2 regions of the Paenarthrobacter sp. NPDC090522 genome follow, and region 2 is predicted to be linked to the other one. Evidence: predicted binding sites of a transcription regulator. Region 2 holds the regulator's gene; the other holds the start of a gene.
What was found. The regulator HrcA, encoded in region 2, represses chaperone genes, less so after heat shock. The targets are predictions, from matches to a motif close to TTNGCACTCGNNNNNNNCGAGTGCNAA.

Region 1: ACIQT2_RS05845 (FmdB family zinc ribbon protein) is a predicted target of HrcA. The motif match lies at 1,512-1,538, and genes of this name have one in related genera.

The regions. Positions count from the first base shown of each region.
Region 1 is NZ_JBIVXL010000004.1:48,681-52,084, reverse strand. Features, by position in the region: gene ACIQT2_RS05855 (AAA family ATPase) at 1-342, shown strand, start outside; gene ACIQT2_RS05850 (Flp pilus assembly protein CpaB) at 356-1,108, opposite strand; gene ACIQT2_RS05845 (FmdB family zinc ribbon protein) at 1,176-1,451, opposite strand; gene ACIQT2_RS05840 (5-formyltetrahydrofolate cyclo-ligase) at 1,597-2,196, opposite strand; gene galU (UTP--glucose-1-phosphate uridylyltransferase GalU) at 2,301-3,233, shown strand; gene ACIQT2_RS05830 (GNAT family N-acetyltransferase) at 3,241-3,404, shown strand, end outside.
Region 2 is NZ_JBIVXL010000001.1:255,602-259,005, reverse strand. Features, by position in the region: gene hemW (radical SAM family heme chaperone HemW) at 1-106, shown strand, start outside; gene ACIQT2_RS01180 (DUF4870 domain-containing protein) at 119-532, opposite strand; gene ACIQT2_RS01175 (DUF3097 domain-containing protein) at 637-1,488, opposite strand; gene hrcA (heat-inducible transcriptional repressor HrcA) at 1,705-2,712, shown strand; gene dnaJ (molecular chaperone DnaJ) at 2,764-3,404, shown strand, end outside.

The DNA.
Region 1 (3,404 bases), on a different contig from region 2:
GGACAGCCCGGGGAACCGGGCCAGGAAACACTGGCGAACGCTTCCGAAGGTTCCGCAGAACCGGCCTCCGTCGACCAGGATTCGGGTGAGGCCAACGAGACCAGTAAGGCGATCGAGACCCGTGAGGCGAACGAGTCCCGTGAAGCGAACGAGTCCCACGAGGGCTCGGAGTCCGGAAAGGGCGCGGACGACGAAGACTTGAAGTCCGCAGCTGTGAAGCCCGCTTCCACGGGAATCCTGCCCAACAAGGCCTCGGAGGACGACCCCCGCCGGTGGGGCGACGAGTCCGGCTACGACCACGATCAGTGGCTGAAGGAGCAGCGGCCGCCTCACTGGGGCTGATCCCGGACGCTGATCAAGAGGTATTGATGAGCACGAAGAAGAGCTTGCCTTGCGTGGATGCGCCGGCAAGCTTTTCTGCTTGCTGAGGGTCTGCCGCTACCACAACCAGGCCGTCGGTATCGCTTGTTCCCAGCCAGGGCCCGGCCTTCCCGCCTTGGCCCGACGTCCAGAGCACGGGGACGGGGCCAGCGAGAGTCTGGTTCTGGCGGGATCCTTCGTAGGAGTCAGCAGGGGTCAGCACCACGTTGACGAGTTGTCCGGGGGAGAGCAACTGAATGGACGAGGGATCGGCCATGCGCAAGGGAACTGCTGCGGATCCTTCGGGCGCCCCTATGAGAAGGCCCGGACCCAGGAGATTCGCTTCGGTAGGAATTTGTCCCTTGGCCAAGGGCGAAGACAACTGGCGTCCGGCCAGCGATGCGGGGTCGCCAATGGCCCCCGAAATTGCCATGTCCTGTGGGACACCCATGCTGATGAAGTCTCCTTGGCTGAGACTTGTCCCCGCGGGCAGGTCCCGGGCGGCCACCACAATGCTGATGCGGTGCTCAGGGGCGGGAGTGAGCTGCTGGACGGCGATGCCGGCCGCCACGCACAGCAGAAGGGCTACAAGCAGCCGGCGGTGACGGGCAAGGCGGGAAAGGAACAGCAGCCGGGGGAGGCTGCCAGACGCGGGCACTGACGGACGCCCGGACGTGTAGCGCGTGCGGACTCCGCCATGTGCATGGCGCGTTCGGGCAAAGCGAGGAGAGGACGGTGAGTGTGGCATGACGCCACGCTAACCACCGTCACCGGCCGTCAGGCAGTGGCCCGCAGCCCTATGTGGATAAGTGGGTCTAGCTCGCGGCAGCGGCGGGCGCCGGCGTGGCGGCCGGTGCAGATGCCGGTGCCGGTGCAGCCGAAGGTGCAGCAGAAACGGTGCTGCTGCCCTTGGAATCGCGGGAATCCGTGCGGTAGAAGCCGGAGCCCTTGAATACAACACCGACGCTGTTGAACTTCTTGCGCAGGGCGCCCTGGCATTCCGGGCACTCCGTCAGCGAACTGTCCGAAAACGACTGGACGATGTCAAAGGCATGGTCACAGTCTTTGCAGGCGTATGCGTATGTGGGCACTGAATTCCTCCTCAGGACAAACGTCAGGTCCTGTGCAGCCTCGGCGGAGGGATCTCCGCCTTAGCAGTCGCAGGGCCTGAGTGCCAATTCTATCATCCGGCTGTTCAACCGCCACCCTGAAGTTGCCGGCCGTACGCCACCATAACTACCTGCCGAGCCGCACAATTCCCGATGGCGTGAGGGCCTCGGGGACGGGCTGGTCAAAAGGCTCGGCCGGGATGGCGCCGGAAGGCAACACATCGTCGTCGTACGTCACCGCGATGGTGCGGGGCTGCCGGCCCGAGGTGCCGAGGCCTTGGAGGAAGCGGTCGTAGTAGCCGCCGCCCTGGCCGATCCGGTTGCCGTCTCCGTCCACAGCCGTGGCAGGCATGAAGATGCCGTTGGCGTGCGCGGCGGCATCCGCGCCGTGCCGCTCGCCCTCCGGTTCGTCAATCGGTGCGTATTCCGAGCGGAGGAAGACCGTCTCCGGGGTCCAGAACACCCAGCTCAGTTGCCTGTCCGGCTCGCACACGGGAAGCAGGATCCGGTGGCCGTCCTGGTGCAGGGACTCGATCAGGGGGAGTGTGGGAGGCTCGAAGGCCACGCCCAAGTACACGGTGAAAGTCCCGGGGGCGCCGCCTGAAACGTCCTTGGCCCACGCCGTTCCGTGGGCCGCGAGGGCGTCGCCGGCGATTGCTATCTGCTCAGGAGTCAGCGTGCGACGGTGCAGCCTGCGGGCGGCACGTATTTCTTCCTTCGAGGCCATGATTGTCCGTTCCGTCGGTGCTTTGCCGGTTGGGGCGCCAGTGCCCCAACCAGCCAATTCACCGACAATTTGTGTGTCCCGGCACGGCGGGGGTTTACCTTTTGATGTGTTCCGTCCGTTACATTAGTCCCGTGACTCACCATAACAATGCTGTCCGTAAGGCCGTCATCCCCGCAGCGGGTCTTGGTACCAGGTTCCTCCCCGCCACGAAGGCGATGCCGAAGGAAATGCTGCCCGTGGTTGACAAGCCAGCCATCCAGTATGTGGTCGAAGAAGCCGTGAAAGTTGGACTGCATGACGTCCTGATGATCACCGGCCGCAGCAAGCGTGCGTTGGAGGACCACTTCGACCGTGTTCCTGCGCTTGAAGCCACTTTGGCGGAGAAGGGTGACACGTCCAAGCTCGAAGCCATCCAGTCCGCCACCAACCTTGGTGACATCCACTACGTACGCCAAGGCGACCCGAACGGCCTGGGCCACGCTGTCCTCCGCGCAAAGCAGCACGTAGGACACGAACCTTTTGCCGTCCTGCTCGGCGACGACCTGATCGATCCCAAGGACGATCTCCTGAGCGAAATGATCGCCGTGCAGCAGAAGACCGGCGGATCCGTGGTGGCCCTGATCGAAGTGGAACCGTCCAAGATCAGCGCCTACGGTTGCGCAGACGTCGAGGAGAACGGCGAGGAGGGGTACGTCCGCATCAAGCAGTTGGTGGAGAAGCCTTCCGTTGATGAAGCCCCGTCAAACCTTGCCGTGATTGGTCGCTACGTGCTGCACCCGGCCGTCTTCGACGTCCTCGAGAAGACAGCTCCGGGCCGCGGCGGAGAAATCCAGCTGACCGACGCTCTCGAGGTCCTGGCCCGCGGCGAGGGCGAAGGCTGCGGCGTCTACGGCGTGGTCTTCCGTGGCCGCCGCTACGACACCGGAGACAAGCTGAGCTACTTGAAGGCCTGCATCGAGTTGGCCTGCGAACGAGAAGATCTAGGTCCCGAGCTCCGCGAGTGGCTGCCGGACTTCACTGCCACCCTTCCCCAGTAACACCCGGATGTACGGCTCTGCGATCTGGCCGGTGACGCTGGAAAGCGGAGACCTGGTGCTTCGGCCCATCCGTTACCGGGACAAGCGGGAATGGTCCGAGGTCCGCTCGCGGAACAGTGAATGGCTGGCTCCTTGGGAGGCCTCCAACCCCGCACCGGGTGGGAGCCTCCC
Region 2 (3,404 bases):
CGATGGCCTGGTGGATCCCGCTGCCGCCTTCAAAGGCCGCTTGGTGCTGACCCTCAAGGGCCGTTTGTTGGCGGACGCAGTGGTGCGCAGGATCCTGCCGGACTGACCGCCCGCGGCGCTATTTGATCCAGCGCAGGTTGAAGCGGTAGCGGTGGGGTTGGCCGTGGTTGACGCGGATGCCCGCGGAAACGGAGAAGCACGTCAGGGCCACCCAGATGGCTGTCGCGATGACCGCGAAGATGTTGCCCACAACCGGCAGCAGGACCAGGATGTTCGCCAACACGGCCGCGATGGTGGGCGGAAGCGTGAAGTTCAGGGCTTCCTTGGACTCCTGCGCCGTGAACGGTCCACGCTCGCGGAAGATCAAGTAGATGAGCAAGGACGGAAGGCAGCCGAGGATTCCACCGAAGTGCGCCAACGTGGCCCACTGCCGGTCTTCGCTTGCCGTAAGGGGCAGTGCATTCGCAGGTGCGCCATGGTACTGGGGCTGGCCTGCGGCCCTGCCCTGTTCTTCTGGAGCGTTCTCTGCCACGGTGTCTTCCCTTTGCTGTAAAAATGCGGTGTTGCTGTCCCAGAATACTGGGTCCGGACTCCCTGCAGGGACCATCCGCCCCTGAAACGGGCAGGTGTCCCTGCTCAGGGGGCGGTCAGGAAGTCGATGACTTCCTCCACGCGCCCCAGAAGGGACGCTTCCAGGTCCGCATACGTCCGCACGGCACCGAGCAAGCGCTGCCAGCCGAGCCCGATGTCCTCCGCCGTTTCGTGCGGCCAGCCGAAAGCCCTCAGGATTCCCGTCTTCCAATCCGTGCCGCGAGGCACGTCAGGCCACTGTTCGATGCCCAGTACCTTGGGGCGGATCGCCTGCCATACATCGACGTAGGGGTGTCCCACGATCAACACGTTTCCCTTGGCTCCCGGTACCTGCATGGCCTCGGCCGCAATGCGTGACTCCTTCGAACCGGCCACCAAGTGGTCCACCAGGATTCCGAGCTTGCGTTGCGGACCGGGTCCGAAGGCGGCGATGGCGGACCGGAGGTCGTCCACGCCATGGAGCGGCTCCACGACGATGCCTTCCACCCGGAGGTCGTCACCCCAGACCTTTTCCACGAGTTCGGCGTCGTGCTTGCCTTCCACCCAGATCCGGCTGGCTTTTGCCACTTGTGCGCGTTGGCCCTGGACTTTGACAGAGCCCGACGCCGTCCGGCCGGGCTGGACAGCGCCGGCCGGTTGCCTGGCGGCCGGGGGGAGCAGACGAATGGCCTGGCCCTCCAGGAGGAAGCCGAACCCCAGTTGGAAGGACCGCGTCTTGCCCCGGCGGTCCTCAAGCGACACGATGTGCATTCCGCCGGACTTCTCTACCCGGACGACCTCGCCCACCCACCCGGATTGGACGTCTTCCAGGACCATCCCGCGCTGGACAGGCACGTCCGGAAGCTGCTGTTTGACGGGTGCGGAAAGGTCCTGCGGACCCCATGTGTCGAAAGCCAAGGACTTCATACCTCTTCGCGCTGGGTTTGATGGGCCGGTACCGGGTGGAGCCGGCTCCCCGGACGTCATCCGCGGGCGTTTTCAATGCTAGCAACGGGGTGGCCCATACTAGACTTGTTAGCACTTAGGCATGTTGAGTGCTAAAAGCAAGGGTCAGCCCGGGTCCATCCCATGCCGGGCAGCCCGCATTCGGAGCGTCGACAGGAGGTGTTGCACATGAGTGAGCCGCGCAAGCTGGAAGTGTTGCGTGCCATCGTCGAGGATTACGTGCACTCACGGGAACCTGTCGGCTCCAAGGCACTGGTGGAGAGGCACCATCTGGGCGTTTCCAGTGCCACCATCAGGAATGACATGGCCGTCCTGGAAGAGGAAGGCCTCATTGCCGCTCCGCACACCAGCGCGGGCCGCATTCCCACGGACAAGGGCTACAGGTTGTTCGTGGACCGGATTTCCCAAGTGAAGCCGCTCTCGGCCGCCGAGCGCCGGGCCATCCATTCCTTGCTTGAAGGCCCCGACGATCTTGACGACATCCTGGAGCGGACAGTCAGGCTCCTGTCGCAGTTGACCAACCAGGTAGCGGTGGTGCAATACCCGCACTCCAAGCGGGCCTTGGTCCGGCATGTGGAGTTCGTGCTGCTGGCACCCAAGCAGGTGCTGGTGGTCCTGATCGCGGACACCGGCAGCGTGGGACAAAAAGTCATCGATGCCGGAACCGAGGTCAGCAACGAGTCGTTGCTGGCCCTGCGTGCGAGGTTCCTGGGCAGCATTGCCGGCACTCCTTTGGAGCTGTTGCCGCAGGTGCTGCCCTCCGTCGTGGCCTTGTGCAGGCCGGAAGTCCGTGGGGTGGCGCAGGTCCTGGCCTCCGGACTCCAATCCCTCAGCGATACCAGTCGCGAAGAGCGGATCCTGATGGCGGGAACAGCAAACCTGGCCCGCTCCAACGTGGACTTCCCCCTGAGCATCGGCCCTGTACTTGAGGCCCTCGAGGAACAAGTAGTGATGCTTCGGTTGTTGTCTGACATGGGTGATGATCCGCGCGGGGTCACCGTCAGCATCGGTCGAGAGAACCCCTATGACGGGCTGTCCGAGGCCTCGGTGGTCGCCACGGGTTACGGCTCCGGCGCCAAGGTAGGCATCCTGGGGCCCACCCGGATGGACTATCCCACCACCATGGCCGCCGTGCGGGCCGTGGCCCGCTACCTTTCCCGTATTCTCGGCGGCTGACGCCGGCCACCAACGTAAGAACCGCAGGACAACAAGGAAGAGATACTGACTTTGAGCAGCCACTATGACGTTTTGGGAGTCTCCCCGGAAGCCACCGGAGAAGAGATCAAAAAGGCGTACCGCAAGTTGGCGCGAAAACTGCACCCGGACGTAAACCCGGGCGAGGATGTCGCTGAGCAGTTCAAGGCCGTGACGCACGCTTACGAAGTGCTGTCCGACCCGCAGAAACGCCGCGTGTACGACGCCACCGGCAACGAGAACGGAACCGACAACGGTTTCGGTGGCGGCTACTCCGGGCAGGGCTTTGCCTTCCAGGACATCTTCGATACCTTCTTTGGCGGTGGCGGCGCCGGACACGCAGGTCCTGCCTCACGCGTCCGGCGCGGCCAGGATGCCCTCATCAGCGTCCGCATCGACCTCAAGGACGCGGTCTTCGGCGTCAACAAGAAGCTTGAAGTCGACACCGCGGTTGTCTGCCCCACCTGTGATGGCAGCTGCTGCCGTCCCGGAACGCACCCTGAACGCTGCGACATCTGTGGTGGCAGCGGCCAGGTCCAGCGGGCAGTCCGCTCCATCCTCGGCCAAGTCATGACCACGGCCCCGTGTGGCTCCTGCGAAGGCTTCGGCACCATCATCAAGGACCCCTGCAACGAATGCAGCGGCCAGGGCCGCATCCGCAGCCGCCGCTCGCT